Regions from separate parts of the Streptomyces sp. NBC_01635 genome, predicted to be linked through region 1. Evidence: riboswitches for the same ligand, from Rfam matches in the RefSeq annotation. Region 1 holds a riboswitch; each other region holds the start of a gene.
The links. Region 1 has a riboswitch for thiamine pyrophosphate ahead of thiC (phosphomethylpyrimidine synthase ThiC). Riboswitches for the same ligand answer to the same signal wherever they lie in the genome.
Positions count from the first base shown of each region.

Region 2: another riboswitch for thiamine pyrophosphate. It lies ahead of thiO (glycine oxidase ThiO); the one in region 1 lies ahead of thiC (phosphomethylpyrimidine synthase ThiC).
Region 3: another riboswitch for thiamine pyrophosphate. It lies ahead of OHB56_RS30175 (thiamine ABC transporter substrate binding subunit); the one in region 1 lies ahead of thiC (phosphomethylpyrimidine synthase ThiC).

Region 1 covers NZ_CP109277.1:4,631,134-4,638,122, reverse strand. The annotation lists gene OHB56_RS21590 (VWA domain-containing protein) at 1-857, opposite strand, end outside; gene thiC (phosphomethylpyrimidine synthase ThiC) at 946-2,760, opposite strand; TPP riboswitch at 2,753-2,941, opposite strand; gene OHB56_RS21580 (YibE/F family protein) at 3,615-4,865, shown strand; gene OHB56_RS21575 (SsgA family sporulation/cell division regulator) at 5,086-5,520, opposite strand; gene OHB56_RS21570 (IclR family transcriptional regulator) at 5,619-6,353, opposite strand; gene OHB56_RS21565 (DUF5326 family protein) at 6,647-6,859, opposite strand.
Region 2 covers NZ_CP109277.1:2,467,932-2,474,920, forward strand. The annotation lists gene OHB56_RS11680 (FAD-dependent oxidoreductase) at 98-1,339, opposite strand; gene OHB56_RS11685 (hypothetical protein) at 1,357-1,722, opposite strand; TPP riboswitch at 1,783-1,894, shown strand; gene thiO (glycine oxidase ThiO) at 1,892-3,088, shown strand; gene thiS (sulfur carrier protein ThiS) at 3,085-3,321, shown strand; gene OHB56_RS11700 (thiazole synthase) at 3,324-4,118, shown strand; gene pknB (Stk1 family PASTA domain-containing Ser/Thr kinase) at 4,418-6,376, shown strand; gene OHB56_RS11710 (deoxyribonuclease IV) at 6,459-6,989, shown strand, end outside.
Region 3 covers NZ_CP109277.1:6,472,087-6,479,075, reverse strand. The annotation lists gene OHB56_RS30185 (ABC transporter ATP-binding protein) at 1-665, opposite strand, end outside; gene OHB56_RS30180 (ABC transporter permease) at 666-2,339, opposite strand; gene OHB56_RS30175 (thiamine ABC transporter substrate binding subunit) at 2,315-3,397, opposite strand; TPP riboswitch at 3,483-3,588, opposite strand; gene rlmN (23S rRNA (adenine(2503)-C(2))-methyltransferase RlmN) at 3,638-4,744, opposite strand; gene OHB56_RS30165 (hypothetical protein) at 4,970-5,284, shown strand; gene OHB56_RS30160 (hypothetical protein) at 5,544-5,894, shown strand; gene OHB56_RS30155 (hypothetical protein) at 6,212-6,517, opposite strand; gene OHB56_RS30150 (hypothetical protein) at 6,904-6,989, shown strand, end outside.

The sequences.
Region 1 (6,989 bases):
CCGGAGGCGTCCAGTACGAGGACGACGCGCGCGGTGACCCCGGCGGCTCCGTGCTTGCGCAGGCTGACCGCCACCTGCTCCTTGCGCAGTGACAGCCGCTTGCGCATGTCCACCGGCAGCCGTTCCTCACCCTTGGTGAGCCGCGGAGCGGCCGACGGGACGGGGGCAGGGGACGCCGGGGCGGAGGCGGCCGGCGCGACCGAGGGCTGGGGCGCGGTGGTGGGCACCGCGGGCGGGACCGGCGGCACTGCGGCCGCGGGCGTCGTCACACCGGGTGCCGTGGTGGAGCCGGCAGCCGTCGTGGAGTCCGCTGCCACCGGGGGAGCGTCGTCCACGGTGATACCGAAGTCGGTGGCCAGCCCCGCGAGCCCTGCGGCGTATCCCTGCCCCACCGCGCGGAACTTCCACTTTCCCTGCCGCCGGTACAGCTCGCCGCCGATGAACGCGGTCTCCGTTCCGGCCACCATGTCGAACCGCGCGATCTCGGCCCCCGTGCCGGCGTCGAGCAGCCTGAGCACCAGTCCCGGCACCTGGCCGAACGTCCCGCCGTCCGACGACGCGCACAGCACGACTCGCTCGACGGCCGGTTCCAGCCGAGGCAGATCCACCTCGACCGTGTCGGTCGCGGCGCCGGCGGCGCTCCGCTTCCCCAGGTGCGTCACAGCGCCGGAGGTGTGCCGCGGCTGGTTGTAGAAGACGAAGTCTCCGTCGTCCCGCACCCGCCCGCTCTCCGTGAGCAGCAGAGCCGACCCGTCGATGTCGGGCACACCGGCCCCGGCGGTCCAGGCGAGCTCGGCGCGCACCACCCGTGCGTCGACGGGAAGGTTGGACCCCTTGCTCATTGATCTCGCTGTCATGGCATCCAGTCTGCCGACCCGCTTCCCGGGAGAGGAGAGGGCGGGCCCGAACGGCCCGCCCCTTTGTCCCTTCGGTCCGCTTGTTCGTTCAGTCCGTCAACGGCAGGTACACGCGGTTGCCCGCCTCGGCGAACTCCTTCGACTTCCGCAGCATCCCTTCAGCGATCTCCTCGGCCGACGCACCCTCCGCCGAGGTCCCGCCGAACCGCTCCGTGATGCTCCGGCTGATCTTCATGGAGCAGAACTTCGGCCCGCACATCGAGCAGAAGTGCGCCGTCTTCGCGGGCTCCGCCGGAAGCGTCTCGTCGTGGAACTCCCGCGCCGTGTCCGGATCGAGAGCCAGGTTGAACTGGTCCTCCCACCGGAACTCGAAACGCGCGTCGGACAGGGCGTCGTCCCACTCCTGCGCCCCCGGGTGCCCCTTGGCGATGTCGGCGGCATGGGCGGCGATCTTGTAGGTGATGACACCGGTCTTGACGTCGTCGCGGTCCGGCAGGCCCAAGTGCTCTTTGGGCGTGACATAGCAGAGCATGGCCGTACCCCACCAGGCGATCATCGCCGCACCGATACCGGAGGTGATGTGGTCGTACGCGGGCGCGACGTCCGTCGTCAGCGGACCGAGCGTGTAGAACGGGGCTTCATCGCAGATCTCCTGCTGAAGCTCGATGTTCTCCTTGATCTTGTGCATCGGGACGTGCCCCGGGCCCTCGATCATGGTCTGCACATTCAAACGCCTGGCGATCCGGTTGAGCTCCCCGAGCGTGCGCAACTCCGCGAACTGCGCCTCGTCGTTGGCGTCGGCGATCGAGCCCGGCCGGAGACCGTCACCGAGCGAGTACGTGACGTCGTACGCCGCGAGGATCTCGCAGAGCTCCTCGAAGTTCTCGTACAGGAACGACTCCTTGTGGTGCGCCAGGCACCACGCCGCCATGATCGAGCCGCCGCGCGAGACGATGCCCGTCTTGCGGTGGGCGGTGAGCGGCACGTACGCCAGCCGTACGCCCGCGTGGACCGTCATGTAGTCCACGCCCTGTTCGGCCTGCTCGACGACGGTGTCCTTGTAGATCTCCCAGGTCAGCTCCTCGGCCCTGCCGTCGACCTTCTCCAGCGCCTGGTAGAGCGGCACGGTGCCGATGGGGACGGGGGAGTTGCGCAGCACCCACTCCCGGGTGGTGTGGATGTTGCGACCGGTGGACAGATCCATGACCGTGTCGGCGCCCCAGCGGGTCGCCCAGGTCATCTTCTCCACCTCCTCCTCGATGGAAGAGGTCACCGCGGAGTTGCCGATGTTGGCGTTGACCTTCACCAGGAACCGCTTGCCGATGATCATCGGCTCGGTCTCCGGGTGATTGACGTTGGCGGGCAGCACCGCGCGGCCTGCCGCGATCTCCTCACGCACGATCTCCGGCGATACGTTCTCCCGGATGGCCACGTACTCCATCTCGGGCGTGATCTCACCTCGGCGTGCGTACGCCAGTTGCGTGACCGTCCCGCCCGCGCGGCCCCGACGCGGCTGACGGGGTCGGCCCGGGAACACCGCGTCGAGATTGCGCAGCCCACCGCGCGGCGAGGTGTGCCTGATCCCATCGTCCTCGGGACGGACCGGACGACCCGCGTACTCCTCCGTGTTACCGCGCTCGATGATCCAGTTCTCCCGCACCGGCGCCAGCCCTCTGCGCACATCGGTGTTGACCAGGGGGTCGGTGTACGGGCCCGACGTGTCGTACAGCGTGACCGACTGCCCGTTGGTGAGGTGCACCTGACGGACCGGCACCCGCAGGTCGGGGCGTGTGCCCTCGATGTACGCCTTGTGCCAGCCGATGGACTTCCCGGCCTCCTCCCCCGCCGACGCTTCCGTCGGATTCTGGGTGGAGGCAGGCGTGCGTTCGTCCTTGTTGGTCATGAGACCTACTCCCTACGCCGGCATTACCCGGTAACAGGTTCAGCGGTCGGCGCAGCGGTTTCCGTCTGCCGATGTTCCGTGTGAAACATCACTCGGACAAGTGGTGTTTCATGTGAAACATCGCTGGGACGGAGGTCAGCGCCCTCTCAGCCCGGTGCTCCGAGCTCCCGCGTGTACAAAAAGGTGCCTCCACGCTAGCGGGAATCCTGGCGCGGTGACCAGAGGGCCTTCGTTGTTCTTGCGATGATCAGGCGGTGACCTCGACGCAGCCTCCCCCCTACCCGCAGCCCGAACCATCCCGTGGCTCCGGCGCCCGAAGCGGCGGCGGCCGTGGCAGAGGCCCCGCAGCCGGCACCGGCTTGGGCCATGGGGACGTTCAGGGAGACGGCCCCGGCTCCGAAGACTGGTTCGGGCATGGACACGGCCCCGGCGAGGCGCCAGCGACACAGAACCACCTGCCCGGTCCTGGAGGGCCTGGCCCCAGAGGCCCCAGAAGCCCCGGCGGGCCCGTCGGCCCAGGGCCCGTAGACCCGGTTTTCGGACCTCCCGGTCAGGCTCCCGGACCCGGCGCGGGCCGGCCGGGCCAGGGCTACGGGCAGGGACAAGGAGAGCAAGGGCAGGGTCGAGTCCGCGGCCAGGACCGGGGCCCGGGTCATGACCACAGTCCGGACCCCGGTGCCGGCGGCCGCGGACGTGGCCCGAACTCCGGCGGAGGTCCGCACTCGGGCGGCGGGCACGACGGTCCGCCTCCGGGGAACGGCGGGCACGGGCATGGTCCGGGCGACAGCGGTGGGCACGGCCACGCGCACGGGCACAGTCACAGCCACGGCCCGGCCGCTCCCGTATCGAAGCACTTGCGCAAGGTCATCGCGGCGGTCCTCATCCCGTTCGGCGCGGCGGTGCTGATCGGCCTCGCGGTGCTGTGGCCGGGTGGCACACCCGACCACGAGCGGACCGGCGTCGGTTTCGACCGGCAGACGCAGCAGGCCACGGTCACCAAGGTGGTCGAGCTGAGCTGTTCGTCCGTCAACGCATCCGGGGGCGTCCCGACCGGCGACACCTCCACGGCCGAGGGGTCCTCCGCGCAGCAGCAGGCGGACGGCACGTGCAAGAAAGCGACGATCCGGGTCGACACCGGTGACGATGCGGGCCGCACCTTCACCGAGATCGTGCAGCCGGACCAGTCACGGCAACTGCGCGAGGGTCAGGAGGTCGTCGTCGCCTACGAGCCCTCCGCGCCGAAGGACCTCCAGTACTCGGTGGCGGATGTGAACCGGCGCGTACCGCTGACCCTGCTCGCCGGCATCTTCGCGGTCGCCGTCGTCGCCGTCGGACGGCTGCGCGGCGTGATGGCCCTGGTCGCGCTGGCGATCAGCTTCCTGGTGCTGAACTTCTTCATCCTGCCCGCGATCCTGCAGGGTTCGAATCCCCTGGTCGTGGCGGTGGTGGGGGCGAGCGCCATCATGCTGCAGGCCCTATATCTCTGCCACGGACTGTCGGCGCGTACCTCCGTGGCCGTGATCGGGACCCTGATCTCATTGCTGCTGATCGGTTTTCTGGGCACGGTCTTCATCAATTGGGCGGCGCTGACCGGCGACACCGACGACAACACCGGGCTGATCCACGGCCTTTACCCGAACATCGACATGAGTGGTCTGCTGCTGGCCGGCGTCATCATCGGATCGCTCGGTGTGCTCGACGACGTGACGGTCACCCAGACCTCGGCCGTATGGGAACTGCACGAGGCCAACCCGTCGATGGGCTGGCGCGGGCTGTATCGCGCGGGCATCCGCATCGGCCGCGACCACATCGCGTCCGTCGTCAACACCCTGGTTCTCGCCTACGCGGGTGCTGCGCTGCCCTTGCTGCTGCTGTTCTCCATCGCGCAGAGCAGCGTGGGGACGGTCGCCAACAGCGAACTGGTGGCGGAGGAGATCGTGCGTACGCTGATCGGCTCGATCGGTCTGGTCGCCTCGGTGCCGGTCACCACGGTGCTGGCTGCCCTGGTGGTCTCGGCCGACCGTCCGACCGCGCAGGCGGCGACCGAGGAAGGCATCCGGTCGGCTCCGGCACGCGGCGGACGGGGCAGGCGCCGGAAGCGCTGACCCCGCCCTCCGGACCGCGCGCCGCCGACTTCCGACCGTCCGTGGCCGCTCTCCCGGCAACCCGCCCTCCGGCCATCAGCCATCAGCCATCAGCCGTCGACTGCCGACTGCTGTTCAATGCGGCACCGGAGCCGCTCGGTCGCCGCTGCGGAAGCGTTCCTGCACGGTCCGGCGGAACACGGTGAGGTGTTCCGCCGGGGCTGGCCGGAGGCGGAACGCCTCACCCGGCGCTCTGCTCCGCCAGAATGCGGTCCAGCGCGTCGTCGAGATGGGCGTCGAAGTCGGCGAGCGCCCCCTCCTGGCCCAGCGGTACCAGTTTGTCGGTGCGATCGAGGAAGGCCACGAGGGGAGCCGTCGAAGAACGGAACAGCGCGTGATCGCATCCGACCTGAAGCCGGATCAGCACCTCGCCCAGGGAGTCGGGGTCGACCGGTGAAACGCGTACGTCACCCTCGCCGCACGGTCTGCCCACCCCGTCGATCAGCAGCTCCCTGCCGAACGCCCAGGTCACCGGCGCGTCACCGGGAAGATGGAAGGTCAACCGTACGGCGTAGGGATCACAGGTGTCGTAGCGGAGCTCCACCGGGATACGGAAGGACAGCTCCTCCGACACGAGAAAGCTCATCATGACCTCTGCCTGCACGGACTCGCGCATCGCCTACCCCGTCATTCGCTACGGACCGGCCGGGAATGGACCCCTGACACTGGGTGAATCTTGCTCAACGTACACAGCAAATTACAAGGAGTGAGTTTTCAGATACTGATAGAGAGTGCCAGCGGCCCCAGCAGACGGCCCACTTCCGCCTGCAACTGCTGGGCGGCAGGGTGCAGCCGGTGGACCTGATGGACCGGAAGAGAGACGGCGATCGTCGCGGCCGTGGCACCGGCCGTGATCGGGACGGCCGCGCACACCGTCCCCAGCGCGTACTCCTGCCGCGCGAACACCGGCTCCATGCGACGCGTCCGCTCAAGGCGCCGGAGCAGGCTGTGCCCGTCGCGCACGGTGTACGGCGTGACGGGCTGCACCGGGTAGCGGTCGAGGTGGTCACGGCGGGCGGGCTCGTCGAGCTGGGACAGCAGGCACTGTCCGATGGCGTGCGCGTGGCCGGTCGCCCGGAAGTCGGCCCATTCCTGGACCGCGGGATTGCCCGGGGTGTCGGAGACGCACACCAGGTCGATCTCGCCCTCGCGGTACACCGCGTAGTACACGGGGGCCCCGATCGCGTCACGCCAGTGCGTGAGGGCGGCGACGACCATGCTGCGACGTTTCTGCGGGGCTCCACTCCTGTTCAGCCGCTCGGCCGCGTCGCCGAGGAAGAACAACCCCTTGTCGCGGCGCAGATAGCCCTCGTGCACGAGGGTGCGCAACAGGTGGTAGGCCGTGGGAAGCGCCAACCCGGTCTCGCGGGCCAACTGTTTGGCCGGGGCCCCGGACTCGTGTCCCGCGACGGACTCCAGTAGACGCATCGCACGCTGTACCGAGCCGATGAGGGTCGTGGTGGGCGCCGGCTCGGACGCTGGGCGCGCATGGGGCTGGCAGGGAACGGCGGACAGATGTGCGGGGACGGTGGCAGCCGTGGCCAAGGGTCACTCCCGGAGCGAGGGGGCAGCCCGTGCGGGGGAACACGGGTGGGGGTGTACGCCGCTCGCGGGGATCGTCCCCGCATGGCCTTCCGGACTCTAACCGTCTGTCACCGCACGCAGACGGTTCGTCCGGGAAACTTCCCCCACCCGAGGGAACCGGCGCCGGCTGTTACCGCTTCACCGGCTCCCCGTGAGGCTCACCAGTCGCCGCGCGACGTCGAACTCGACGTGAACTTCCGTACGACGTAGATGAGTCCGCCGACCAGGGCGACGAAGACCAGCACCTTGAAGAGTAGATAGACCACGAACCCGACCACGCTGGCTATCAGGCCGCCGAACACGACCAGGGCGATGACCGGCACCGCGATCCACTTCACCCACCACGGCAGTCCCATGAAGATCTCTCGCATCGCCTTCGTCCTTACCTGCTCCGCCCGTCTCGTACCGGGTCGCGTGAATGATGTCCTGCACTCGATGCTAGGGCGGCAGGAGCCCTGCCGGGGGCCTCTGATCCCTTGTCCTCCCCTGAGCGGTCCCCTA
Region 2 (6,989 bases), 2.2 Mb from region 1:
CTCCACCTGGGCGGATGTTCAACCCGGACGACTGGATGCCCGGCCTGCCTGCCGGGCGCCGGCGGGCAGGAGTCCCCCGGCCCGGGAGACCGGGTGCTCACGCCTTCGCCGACTTCAGCGGCCGCGCCGGGTCGGCCAGCAGCGCCTCGTCCATCACCGTGCCCGCCTCGATCAGCCTGCGCCCCTGGGCCAGGTCGCGGGGGCGGCCCACCGCCAGCAGCGCGACCAGCCGGGACGCACGGAGCCAGCAGACCGTCCACGCCGGTCCGTCGGCCTCCCCGCGCCACACCGTCCGGTCGGCGTCCGCGTGGTGCCCGGCGTACTGGACGAAGCGTCCGAACTGCTCGGACCAGAAGTACGGCACCGGGTCGTACACCGCCGGGGGCGCGCCGGTGGCCGTCCCGATGATGTTCGCCGCGACCGTGCGCGGGCCCTGGAGGGCGTTGTCCCAGTGGTGCACCAGCAGGCGTTCGCCGTACCGCTTCGAGGGGAAGGACGCGCAGTCGCCCACCGCGTACACGTCCGGCACGGAGGTCGTCAGGCGGGCGTCGGCGACCACCTCGCCGTGCTCGCCGAGCTCGATCCCCGAGCCGGCCAGCCAGGCGGTGGCGGGGCGGGCGCCGATACCGACGACGACGGCGCCCGCGGGCAGCCGCGAGCCGTCGTCGAGCACCACCGCGCCGGGCTCGACGCGCTCCACGCGCGCGTGCGTCCGCAGCACCACTCCCGCGTCGTCGTACCAGGCGGTCATCGGGGCGGCCGCCTCGGCGGGCAGCGCCTCGGCCAGCGGCCGGCCGGCGGCCTCCACGACGGTGACCGCGCAGCCCGCCTCGCGCGCCGCCGTGGCGAACTCCGCGCCGATCCACCCGGCACCGACGACCACGACGTCCTGCCGGCGTGCGAGCACCGGCCGCAGCCGTTCGACGTCGTCCAGGGTGCGCAGCAGATGGACGCCCGGAACCCCCTCCGCGCCCGGCAGCCGGACCGGTTCGGCGCCGGTGGCGACGACCAGGACGTCGTAGGGGACCGGCCCGGCCTCCGTGTCCAGCTCGTGGTCGGCGGGGCGCAGTCCGAACACCTCGCAGCCGAGCCGCAGTTCGATGCCGAGCGCCTCGAAGTCGACGTCGAAGGCGGAGTTCTCCGCCGTGCCGAGCAGCACCGCCTTGGACAGGGGTGGTCGGTCGTACGGCTGGTGGGGTTCGGCGCCGATCAGTGTCACGGTGCCGGTGAAGCCCTGCTCCCGGAGGGCGACGGCGGTCTGCACGCCGGCCATCCCGGCCCCCGTCACCACCACGCGCCGCGGCCCGGACGGTCCCCGTTCCTGCGTCTGCTCGCTCACCTGATCACCATAGACACCTACCCGGTGGCCGGCCGGTCCTCGGGAGCCGTGAGCTGTTCGACCACGCTGGTGCCGCTGCCCGGCTGCGACTCCCACTCCCAGGTCTCCTCCAGCCGCACCCGCCCGTCGGGCAGTTCCACGACCGTGGACTCGCAGTGTCCGCAGGAGGTGGTGCCGTCGTGCTTGAGCTGCACGTACCGGAAGTCCAGCCGGTCCCCCTCCCGGGTGCCCACCAGGTGGCCGCGGACGATGTCACCGCCCGCGTACTCGGCCCAGATCCGGCCGCCTTGCTCGTGGTAGACGAACCGGGTGCTGGTGCCGACCTGGCCCGGCGCCTGGTCGGCGACCGGGGAGAGAACCAGGCCGTCGAGCGAACCAGCCATGCGAGAGCTCCTTGCACGTTCGTTGTTCCGGCGTTGTTCCGGGGCTAGGCTTGGCCACGGTAAAGCACTCGCGGGAGTCCGGACGCACCGGGCTGAGAGGGAGGCTGGCGGCCTCCGACCGTATGAACCTGATCCGGGTCATGCCGGCGAAGGGAGGGGCTGGACGCCCATGTCGCCCACACGCACCTCAGGCACCCCGCACGCTCCGGGACGCTCTCCGGACGTCCTCGTCGTCGGGGGCGGGATCATCGGCCTGGTCACGGCCTGGCGGGCCGCGCAGCGCGGACTGGCCACGACCGTGCTGGACCCCGAGCCGGGCTCCGGCGCCGCCCGGGTGGCCGCAGGGATGCTGGCCGCCGTCACGGAACTGCACTACGGCGAGCAGACCCTGCTCGGTCTGAACCTCGCCTCCGCGCGCCGCTACCCCGATTTCGCGGCCGAGCTCACCGAGGCCACCGGCCATGACCTCGGCTACCGCCGCTGCGGCACGCTCGCGGTCGCGCTGGACGCCGACGACCGCGCCCATCTGCGCGAACTGCACGTCCTGCAGCAGCAGTCGGGGCTCGACGCGCAGTGGCTGTCCGGGCGCGAGTGCCGGCGTCTGGAGCCGATGCTCGCACCGGGTGTGCGCGGCGGGCTGCGGGTGGACGGCGACCACCAGATCGACCCCCGGCGTCTGGCGGCCGCGCTGGTGACCGCCTGCGAGCGGGCGGGAGTGGTACTGCACCGGGCGTGGGCCGAGCGGCTCACCGTCGCCGGGGAGCGGGCCACGGGCGTGGTCACCGCCGACGGCACCGCGCTGGACGCCGGGCAGGTGGTGCTCGCCGGGGGCAGCCTCAGCGGGCGGCTCGCGGGGATCCCGGCGGAGGTGCTGCCTCCGGTACGTCCGGTGAAGGGGCAGGTGGTCCGGCTCGCGATGCCGGACCGGTTCGGTCCGTTCCTGAGCCGGACGGTACGCGCGGTGGTGCGCGGCAGCCATGTGTACCTGGTGCCGCGCGAGAACGGGGAGCTGGTGATCGGGGCGACCAGCGAGGAACAGGGCTGGGACACGACCGTCACCGCGGGCGGGGTGTACGAACTGCTGCGCGACGCCCACGAACTCGTCCCCGGGATCACCGAACTGCCGCTCACCGAGACCCGGGCCGGGCTGCGCCCCGGCTCCCCCGACAACGCGCCGCTGCTCGGCCCGTCCGCGCTGGCGGGGCTGGTCCTCGCGACCGGGCACCACCGCAACGGCGTGCTGCTCACGCCGGTCACGGGCGACGTCCTGGCCGAGGTCCTGACCACCGGTGAACTCCCCTCCGAGGCCCGTCCCTTCACACCCCGGCGGTTCACCGCCGCCGCACTCACGGAGCAGTCCGCATGAACGATCCGGCGCATGTCACGACCGGCCCCACCGTCACCGTCTCCGTCAACGGGGAGCCGCGCGAGGTGGCTTCCGGTACGGCGCTCGACGCGCTGGTCGCCGGCCTGTCCTCGGCTCCCTCCGGGGTGGCCGCCGCCCTCAACGAAACCGTCGTCCCGCGCGCTCAGTGGCCGCTCACGTCCCTCTCCGAGGGGGACCGGGTGGAAGTCCTGACCGCCGTCCAAGGAGGCTGACCATGGCCGACGATCCGTTCGTTCTCGGCGGTACGTCCTTCACGTCCCGGCTGATCATGGGAACCGGCGGGGCGCCCAGCCTCGACGTGCTGGAGCGGGCGCTGGTGGCGTCCGGTACGGAGCTGACGACCGTCGCGATGCGGCGGGTGAACCCCTCGGTGCACGGCTCGGTCCTGTCGGTGCTGGAGAAGCTGGGCATCCGGGTGCTGCCGAACACGGCGGGCTGCTACACCGCCGGCGAGGCGGTGCTCACCGCGCGTCTCGCGCGGGAGGCGCTCGGCACCGATCTGGTCAAGCTGGAGGTCATCGCCGACGAGCGCACCCTGCTGCCGGACCCGATCGAACTGCTGGAGGCGGCCCAGACGCTGGTCGACGACGGGTTCACGGTGCTGCCGTACACCAATGACGACCCGGTGCTGGCGCGGAAACTGGAGGACGCCGGCTGTGCGGCGATCATGCCGCTCGGGTCACCGATCGGGTCGGGGCTCGGCATCCGCAACCCGCACAACTTCGAGCTGATCACGCAGCACGCGCGCGTGCCGGTGATTCTGGACGCGGGCGCCGGTACGGCGTCGGACGCGGCGCTGGCGATGGAACTGGGGTGCGCGGGGGTGATGCTCGCCTCGGCGGTGACGCGGGCGCGGGAGCCGGTGCTGATGGCCGCCGCCATGCGCGGTGCGGTCGAGGCGGGGCGGCTGGCCAGGCGGGCGGGGCGGATTCCGCGGCGGCACTTCGCCGAGGCGTCGTCTCCCGCGGAGGGCCTCGCCGCGCTGGATCCGGAGCGGCCCGCCTTCTGAGGGGGCCGCCGTCGCCGGGGCGTCCTCCCGCCCACGCGCCGTCCGTTTCCACTCGGCCGAGAGGCTGAGGCTCCTCTCCTCGTGGGGGCGCACCGCCGCCGCTGGCGGCTGCCGCGCCCCGGCCCGGACCGCGTCCCACCACGTCCCGGAGCCGGAACGCGTGCGCGCCGGAGCATGACCGCGGTCCGGGACCGCACCCGTCCCGGACCGCGTGGGTTGCGTCACAGGTCGGCTGCAGTCACGGACCGATCCGCGACGAAGCGGTCGGGGGTGTCGGCGGCTGCTCGTAGACTCCCTGCGTGGACACGACCCTTCAGGACCCTCTGGTCGGGCAGATGCTCGACGGTCGGTATCGCGTCGAGGCGCGTATCGCGGTCGGCGGGATGGCCACGGTCTACCGGGCCGTGGACACCCGCCTCGACCGCGTGCTCGCGCTCAAGGTGATGCACCCGGCGCTCGCCGCCGACGGTTCCTTCGTCGACCGGTTCATCCGCGAGGCGAAGTCGGTGGCCCGTCTGGACCATCCGAACGTGGTGCAGGTCTTCGACCAGGGCACCGACCGGACGTACGTGTATCTGGCGATGGAGTACGTCGCCGGCTGCACCCTGCGGGACGTGCTGCGCGAGCGCGGGGCGCTGCAGCCGCGCGCCGCGCTGGACATCCTGGAGCCGATGCTGGCCGCGCTCGGTGCCGCGCACCGGGCCGGTTTCGTGCACCGGGACATGAAGCCGGAGAACGTCCTGATAGGGGACGACGGCCGGGTCAAGGTCGCCGACTTCGGCCTGGTCCGGGGCGTGGGCACGGTGACGAACACCACCGGGTCCGTGCTGGGCACGGTCTCCTACCTGGCACCGGAGCAGATCGAGAGCGGCACCGCCGACCCCCGCGTGGACGTCTACGCGTGCGGCATCCTGCTCTACGAGATGCTGACCGGTGAGCGGCCGCACGAGGGCGACTCCCCCGCGATCGTGCTCTACAAGCATCTGCACGACGACGTGCCGCCGCCGTCGGCCGTCGTCCCCGGTATGGCGTACGGGCTGGACGAGCTGGTCGCGTCGGCGACCGCGCGCAACCCGGAGGTCCGTCCGTACGACGCGGTGGCGCTGCTCGCACAGGTCCGCGAGGTCCGCGGCGGCCTCGACGCGGCGCAACTGGACGCGATGCCGCCCCAGGCGCTGTCGTCGGAGCACCACAACGCGGACGACCGTACGAGCGTCATCCCGCGCGCGCTGACCGTGCCCCCGCTGCCCGTCGACGAGGAGCACGGGCAGCGGGGGCACGGCGGCGGTGCGGACTCCTCCCACCGCACCAGCCGGCTCCGGACTCCGGCGCCGCTGCCGCCCCGGCGCGGCCCGGGGCTGCGCGCTCCGGCGCTGCTGCGCGGCCCGATGACGATCGTCGTCGTGGTGCTGCTGGTCCTCGGAGCCGGAGCGGGCTTCTGGTACATCAACTCGGGCCAGTTCACCAAGGTCCCGCCGCTGCTGGCGAAGACCGAGCAGGAGGCCCGGGACCGGCTGGCGGAGGCCGGGCTGGGCGTCGGCCGGGTCGAGGAGGCGTACAGCGACTCCGTGAAGCGGGGCTCGGTGATCCGTACGGACCCGGCGGCGGGCGCCCGCATCCGCGGCACCGACTCGGTCTCGCTGACCCTCTCCAAGGGGCCGGAGACCGTGAAGGTGCCCGAGGTGGACGGCGTCGCGCTGGACAAGGCGCGGGCCGCGCTGAAGAAGGCGGGCCTGGAGCCGGGCATGGTCACCCGGGAGTTCAGCGGGGACGTGGCCAAGGACTCCGTGATCTCCACCGGGCCGGCGGGGGGCACCGAGGTCCGTGCGGGCTCGGCGGTGGCGCTCACCGTGAGCAAGGGCAACCCGGTGGACGTCCCCGACGTGACCGGTGAGGACCTGGCGGACGCGCGGGCCGAACTGGAGGATCTCGGCCTCGAGGTGGAGGTCGCCACCGAGCGGGTCACCTCCGAGCACGACGCGGGCCGGGTGGCCCGGCAGAGCCCGGAGGCGGACGGTGAGGCCGTCGAGGGGGACACCGTGACGCTGACGCTGTCCAAGGGCCCCGAGATGATCGAGGTTCCCGACGTGGTCGGCGACAGCGTGGACGAGGCCACGCAGACGCTGGAAGCGGCCGGGTTCCGGGTCGAGGAGGACCGCGGGCTGTTCGGCCTGTTCGGTGACACCGTCAAGGGTCAGTCCGTGGCGGGCGGGGACACCGCGCCCAAGGGCTCGACGATCACCCTCAAGATCCGCTGATCGCCTGGGCGGCCGGCCCGGTGAGCCGTCGTTCCGCTGATCCGGCGGCGGTCGCCGGGCGGCGGCATGACACCCTGGAAGGGTGAAGAGTCACCTGTCCGGCCCTGCCCGCAACCCGGTCGGCGGCCATGTCCCCGTGGCCGGCGGTCTGCATTCCGTCGGTCTGTCCTATGCCCGTGAGCTGCGCGCGGAGGCCGTTCAGGTCTTCGTCGCCAACCCGCGCGGCTGGGCGACGCCGGCCGGCAACCCGAAGCAGGACGAGGCCTTCCGCGAGGCGTGCGCGGCCGAGTCGATCCCGGCGTACGTGCATGCCCCCTACCTGATCAACTTCGGGTCCCACACCCGGGCGACCGCCGAGCGGTCCGCCGAGTCGCTGCGGCACTCGCTGCGGCGCGGGCGCGAGATCGGGGCGCTGGGCGTGGTGGTCCACACCGGCAGCGCGACGGGCGGACGGGAGCGGTCGGTGGCGCTGGCGCAGGTACGGGAGTACCTGCTGCCGCTGCTCGACGAGCTCACCCATGACGACGACCCGTTCCTGCTCCTCGAGTCGACGGCCGGCCAGGGCTCCTCCCTCTGCTCGCGGACCTGGGACTTCGGGCCGTACTTCGAGGCG
Region 3 (6,989 bases), 1.8 Mb from region 1:
TGCCACACCTCGAGCGGCGTACCGGACTGGGCGATCCGCCCGTCCCGCATCACCACGACCCGGTCGGCCAGGGCGAACGCCTCACCCTGGTCGTGCGTCACGGCGAGCACGGTGGTGCCCAACCGGCCGAACAGCTCCCGCAGTTCGACGACGAGCCGTTCCCGGAGCGAGCGGTCGAGCTGGCCGAGCGGCTCGTCGAGCATCAGCAGCCGCGGGCTGGGCGCCAGCGCGCGCGCCAGTGCGACGCGCTGCTGCTCTCCGCCGGACAGGGCGGCCACGGCCCGCCCCCTCGCCCCGGGAAGTCCGACGAGTTCCAGCAACTCCCTCACTCGGTCGGCTTGTTCACTGCGAGACGCACCGTGCATCCGCAGCCCGAAGGCCACGTTGGCGCCCACGTCCTGCTGGGGGAACAGCTGGTGGTCCTGGAACATCAGCCCGACCCCGCGCCGGTGTGCGGGCACGCCCGCCTGGTCGCGCCCGGCGAGCGAGATCCGCCCCGCGTCGAGGGGCTGCAGCCCGGCCACCGCCCGCAGCAGGGTGGACTTGCCGCTGCCGCTGGGCCCGAGCACGCACACGGTCTCGTGCTCGGCGACCTGGAGATCCACGGCGTCCAGCACCGCGCGCCCGCCGAAGCGGACGGTGGCGCCCTCGAGGCTCAACAGCATCTAGAACTCCCCGGATCTGTCGGTCCGCAGCCGCTCGAGGAGCAGCAGCGCCACCGCGCACACGATCATCAGAATCGTCGACAGGGCCATCGCCTGCCCGTAGTTGAGCTCTCCCGGCCTGCCCAGCAGCCGTGCCACGGCCACCGGCAGTGTCGGGTTGTCCGGCCGTGCGATGAACACCGTCGCCCCGAACTCCCCCAGCGACACGGCGAAGGCGAACCCCGCCGCGACGAGTACGGCCCGCCGCACCATCGGCAGGTCCACCTCCCGCCACACCCGCCACGGCGACGCCCCGAGCACTGCCGCCGCCTCCCGCAGCCGCACGTCCACGGCCCGCAGCACGGGCAGCATGGTCCGTACGACGAAGGGGACACCGACCAGTGCCTGCGCGAGCGGCACCAGGATCCAGGAGGAACGCAGGTCCAGCGGCGGCTCGTCGAGGGCGATCAGGAACCCGAAGCCGACGGTCACGGCGGACACTCCGAGCGGCAGCATCAGCAGGGCGTCGAAGCCCCGCACCAGCCGTCCCGCGTCCCGCCGGGTGAGCGCGACGGACGCCAGGGTTCCGATCACCACGGCGATGACGGTGGCCAGGGCCGCGTACCGCAGGGAGTTGCCGACCGCCTCGATCGGCGCGACCAGGAACACGCCCCCGTCGTCACGGGTCAGCGCCCGGTAGTGGCTGAGGCCCGCGTCGCCGAAGGATCGTTCCACCAGCACCGCGAGCGGCAGGAGCAATAGGACGGCGACGGTGGCGACGACCCCGGCGAGCAGCGCCCACTGTCCGGCGCCGTGCGGCCGCCGCGCGGTCCCTGAGGCGTCCACCAGCCGCAGTGCGGTCTCCCGCCGCCGCACGGTCCAGGCGTGCAGGGCGAGGATCGCGCCCACCGCGACGAACTGGATCATCGTCAGGACGGCGGCGGTGGACAGGTCGAAGATCTCCGACGTCTGCCGGTAGATCTCCACTTCCAGGGTGGCGAAGGTGGGCCCGCCGAGGATCTGCACCACACCGAACGAGGTGAAGGTGAACAGGAAGACCATCAGCGCGGCGGCGGCCACGGCGGGCGCCAGCGCGGGCAGCGTGACGGTCCGCCAGGCCGTGAACCGGGAGGCGCCGAGCATCCGCGCGGCCTCCTCCTGCCGCGGGTCGAGCTGTCCCCACAGTCCGCCGACGGTCCGTACGACGACGGCGTAGTTGAAGAAGACGTGCGCCAGCAGGATCGCCCACACGGTGGTGTCCAGCCGCAGCCCCCACAGCTCGTCGAGGAGCCCGCCGCGCCCCACGAGCGCCATGAACGCCGTACCGACGACGACCGTCGGCAGCACGAACGGGACGGTGACCACGGCTCGCAGCAGCTGTTTGCCGGGGAAGTCGAAGCGGGCGAAGACGTAGGCGCCGGGCAGGGCGATCAGGAGGGTGAGAGCGGTGGAGACCAGTGCCTGCCAGGTGGTGAACCACAGCACCTGCCGGATGTCGGACTGCGCCAGCACCTCCCCGATCCGATCGAACTGCCAGACCCCGTCGGCCTTCAGGCCTCGTGCGACGATCGCGGTGACGGGGTAGGCGAAGAAGGCGGCGAAGAACGCGACGGGCACGGCCATCAGGCCGAGCCGCGCCGCGGCCTCGCGCCGCCTCGCCGCGGCTCGGCTCACTTCAGTACGAGCGAGGTCCACGACTTGACCCACTGGTCGCGGTGGTCGGCGATCCTCGCCGGGTCCATGGTCTCGGGGTCCTCGGCCCGCGGTCCGAACTTCGTGAACTCCTCGGGCACCTGGGCGGCCTCCCGCACCGGGTAGACGAACATGTTGAGCGGCATGTCGTCCTGGAACCGCTTGCTGATCAGGAAGTCGAGCAGCGCCTTGCCGCCCTCGGGGTTCCGCGCGTTGCTGAGCAGTCCCGCGTACTCCACCTGGCGGAAGCAGGTGCCCTCGGCGACGCCGGTGGGCGCGGTCTTCGGCTTCGGGTCGGCGTAGATCACCTCGGCGGGCGGCGAGGAGGCGTAGGACACCACCAGCGGCCGGTCGCCCTTGGCCTGCTTGCCGCCGGCCGAGCCGGAGAACTCCTCGTTGTAGGCCTGCTCCCAGCCGTCGACCACCTTCACACCGTTGGCCTTGAGCTTCTTCCAGTAGTCCTGCCAGCCCTCGTCGCCGTACTTCGCGGCGGTGCCGAGGAGGAAGCCGAGGCCGGGCGAGGAGGTGGAGGCGTTCTCCGTGACGAGGAGATCCTTGTACTCGGGCTCGACCAGGTCGTCGAAGGTCCGCGGCGGAGTCAGGTCGTGCTCCTCGAACCAGGCCTTGTCGTAGTTGACACAGACGTCACCGGTGTCGACGGGCGTGACCCGGTGGCCGGCCTCGTCGACCCGGAACTCGGGAAGGACGAGGGAGGAGCCCTTCGCCTCGTACGGCTGGAACAGCCCGTTGTCGAGGGCGCGGGACAGCAGGGTGTTGTCCACGCCGAAGAAGACGTCGCCCTGGGGGTTGTCCTTGGTCAGGATCGCCTTGTTGACAGCCGACCCGGCGTCGCCGTCCTCCAGGACCTTGAGCTTGTAGCCGGACTCCTTCTCGAAGGCGGCGAGGACGTCCTTGGACGCGGCCCACGAGTTGTGGCTGACGAGAGTCACGGTCTTCGACCCGCCGTCGCCCTCGCTTCCGCCGTCGGACGAACCGCAGGCGGACAGCGTGACCAGGCCCAGCCCGACGGCCAGGATCGTGACCTTCTTGGTGATGTTCACCGGTTTTTTTCCTCCTGGGGGTGACCAGGAAGAGACGCGGCCCTGCCCGGGACCCCTCACAGGTGTCCCGGGCAGGGCGTAACAGCTCGAGTGATGACCGATCTCCCTACCCAGAATGACCTGGGCGAGGTTCGGAGGGTCTGCGGCCGATGCCGCACTCTCAGCGCTGTGGCGCTCCCCTGTCGGAAAATGAACGTGTGGTTACCCGGTATGCAGTTGTTGTCCTTGTGCCCGGCCAGGCTACCTCTCGCTCGCGGCGAGCTGCCCGCAGGCCCCGTCGATCTCCTGTCCACGGGTGTCCCGGACCGTCACCGGCACACCGTGCGCGGCGATCGCGTCCACGAACGCCTTCTCGTCCTCGGGCCGCGAGGCGGTCCACTTGGAGCCGGGCGTCGGGTTGAGCGGGATGAGGTTGACGTGCACGGGCCTGCCCTTGAGCAGCCGCCCGAGCCGGTCACCGCGCCACGCCTGGTCGTTGATGTCCCGGATCAGCGCGTACTCGATGGACAGCCGCCGCCCGGACCTGGCCGCGTACTCGAACCCGGAGTCCAGGACCTCGCGCACCTTCCACCGCGTGTTCACCGGGACGAGGGTGTCGCGCAGTTCGTCGTCGGGCGCGTGCAGGGAGATGGCGAGGCGGCATTTGAAGCCCTCGTCGGAGAACCGGTTGATGGCCGGCACGAGCCCGACCGTCGACACGGTGATCCCGCGCTGGGACAGCCCGAGACCGTCCGGCTCGGGGTCGGTCAGGCGGCGGATGGCGCCCACGACCCGGTTGTAGTTGGCGAGCGGCTCGCCCATCCCCATGAAGACGATGTTGCTCAGCCGCGCCGGCCCGCCGGGAACCTCCCCGTCCCGCAGCGACCGCATCCCGTCCACGATCTGGTGCACGATCTCCGCGGTGGACAGGTTCCGGTCGAGACCGGCCTGCCCGGTCGCACAGAACGGGCAGTTCATGCCGCAGCCCGCCTGCGAGCTGATGCACATCGTCACCCGGTCCGGATACCGCATGAGCACCGACTCGACGAGGGTCCCGTCGAACATCTTCCACAGCGTCTTGCGGGTGGTGCCCTGGTCGGTGGACAGATGCCGGACGACCGTCATCAGCTCGGGAAGCAGCGCCTCCCGCAGCTTGGCCCGGGACCCGGCGGGGATGTCGGTCCACTGCTCCGGATCGTGCGCGTACCGCGAGAAGTAGTGCTGCGAGAGCTGCTTGGCCCGAAACGGCTTCTCACCGGCCGCTGCGACCGCCTCCTTGCGCTCGGCGGGCGTGAGGTCGGCAAGGTGCCGCGGCGGCTTCTTGGATCCGCGCGGCGCGACAAAGGTCAGTTCTCCGGGCTTAGGCATGGCTGTACCAGTGTGGCAGATCCAATCGGGTGACCTGCGGCTGTCGCTCCGGACAACTGTCATCGGTGGTCGTCACCGGGCGTCACTGGTCACCCTCGGACGGCCCACAGACGGCCCAGCCAATGGCCGTGCACCGAGGTCCGTCCCACGACTCCTCCGAAACGCGCTCATGCTGCGGATGCCGTAGGTCACACTGATCGCTCGGCTGGAGCAATAAGGGGGACCATGAGCAACCCGTACATCAATGCGCCGATCCGGGCTAGCATGTACACGACCACACTGCACAAGGTGACCTGGGTCGTTGTGGTCGTGGTGTCAGCCGGCCTCCTGGCGCCGCCTCTGTTTCTCATCGCAGCCAAGAAGCGCGTCGTCACTATGGCCGTGCCTGCGGTCTACGCAGCGGTCATTTACGGCTCAGCCGTCCCGGGGTCGGTGCTCGGCAACCCGAAGAACTGGGTCGGGGGCGTGCTCGCCATCACGATGATCATTGCCGCCGTGCATGCTGCCATCCTCGACACAGACTGGAAGCCAGGCCGGTGACAGCACCCGCTTCATAGCCAGAGGAGCGGGCGTTGCGGAAGCCGAGACGGCCCGGCACGGCACCGGACCGTCTCTACCTGACGTGCCCATCTGATCCGTAGCTCTATGTGAATCGGTCGGCGAGGGGCAGGCCGGTCGCTGCACGGCCTCGGAGGACTGCTGCCCGACGGAGACGGTTGCTGTGGTTGCGGTACTCCGCTGCTGTACAGGTCGCCGGCATGGCCCGGCGCTCCACATCGCGTCGCCTACTCTCTGGGCCATGGGTGACTCGGAGGCCTTTCGCGCAGCGGTCAGCGCGCGTGCGGCGGTCATGCTGGACAGCGACACTTCGCCGTACGACCCGGCGTTGGAGATCTTGGGTCTTGCCAGTGGCGGGGCGCCGGTGGACAACGGCGACGAAGCGCTCTACTCGCTCGCACTCATCTGGGGCGAGCTGACCGATTGGGTCGAGCTTCGGCCTGCGGAAACGGATCAAGCCGAGACGCATATGGTCACTGCCGCCCGTGAGTGGCTGACCGTCGAGGGCGACCGAGAGGCAGAGGCCCAGTACCTCGACCGTTGGCTTCACGACATCCTCGGGTACGAGCGTCCGGCTCCCCCGCAGACTTAGTACACGATCTTGAAAACCGTCGTGGCAGCGATGTCACCGTGGGTTCAAATCCCACCGCCTCCGCGCCGAGAGCAGCGAGAACGGCCCCTGACCTGGGTGTTTGGTCGAGGGCCGTCCCGTGTCCGGCTACCGTGGCTGCCTGGTGTTCCCCGTGGTTTCCCGCTCGATCGGGCATGCGTGGGGCACGGCTACCTTCTGATCCGTAGCTCTATGTGGAACGGTCAGCGACAGTCACATCGGTCACTGTGCGGTCCCTGATCAGCAGGGCCGGACACGATCGGTTGCTGTGGTTGCGGTACTTCGCTGCCGTACCGCCATCACGCCAGCTCTGTCTCCCATGGCTCGAAGGGCGGCTCAACCACGTAGCTGGGGTCGCAGACCATGCGGACCCATTGGGCGGCGCGGTACTGGGCATCTCCATGGTTTACGACCTCGCCTTGCTCATCCACCTGTAGGACGTTGGCGAAGATCGCAAAGACCTGCTCCAGTGCCGAGCCGAAGGCCATGATCTCCGGCTTGTAGTCGATACCGTCCAATAGCTCCATGTCGAGAGTGCCGTTAGCGATGTAGAAGGCGAACAGGCGGATTGATCCACGGACGTCTACCGGCAGATGGTGATCCACCAGTTCATGATCCTAGAGTCGGGGTGCAAAGTCACCAGTTCGGAAGACGCCGTATGCGGATGGACGCTGACCTGGCGACTTCCTGACCTGGTCCGGAGCGAGGTTGGCGCCGCCGTTCCCCGTGAGTCCCTGACGTTCCCCGCACGACCGGGCACGGATGGGGCACGGCGACCAGGCTCGCGGCCAGCACGGTCCGTGGAGTGGAATGGGGCTTGCTTGGAGTCCGGAGACGGCGAGCAAGTGGGGAGAGCGTGGTGGGAACGACACTCAAGGGCATGAGCCGTGTTCCGTGGCATGAGTTAACGCATGCATACGGATCTGCAGAAAACGTTCCAGGCCGACTCTCTCGGGTGGCATGGGGTGACGCCAGGACGAGTGCTGACGCGTTGAGTGATCTCGGTCTGTGGCTCGGTGAGCTGGCCGTCTTCGATGCGACTATCGCGGCGGTTCCGTTCCTGTGGGATCTTGCGGT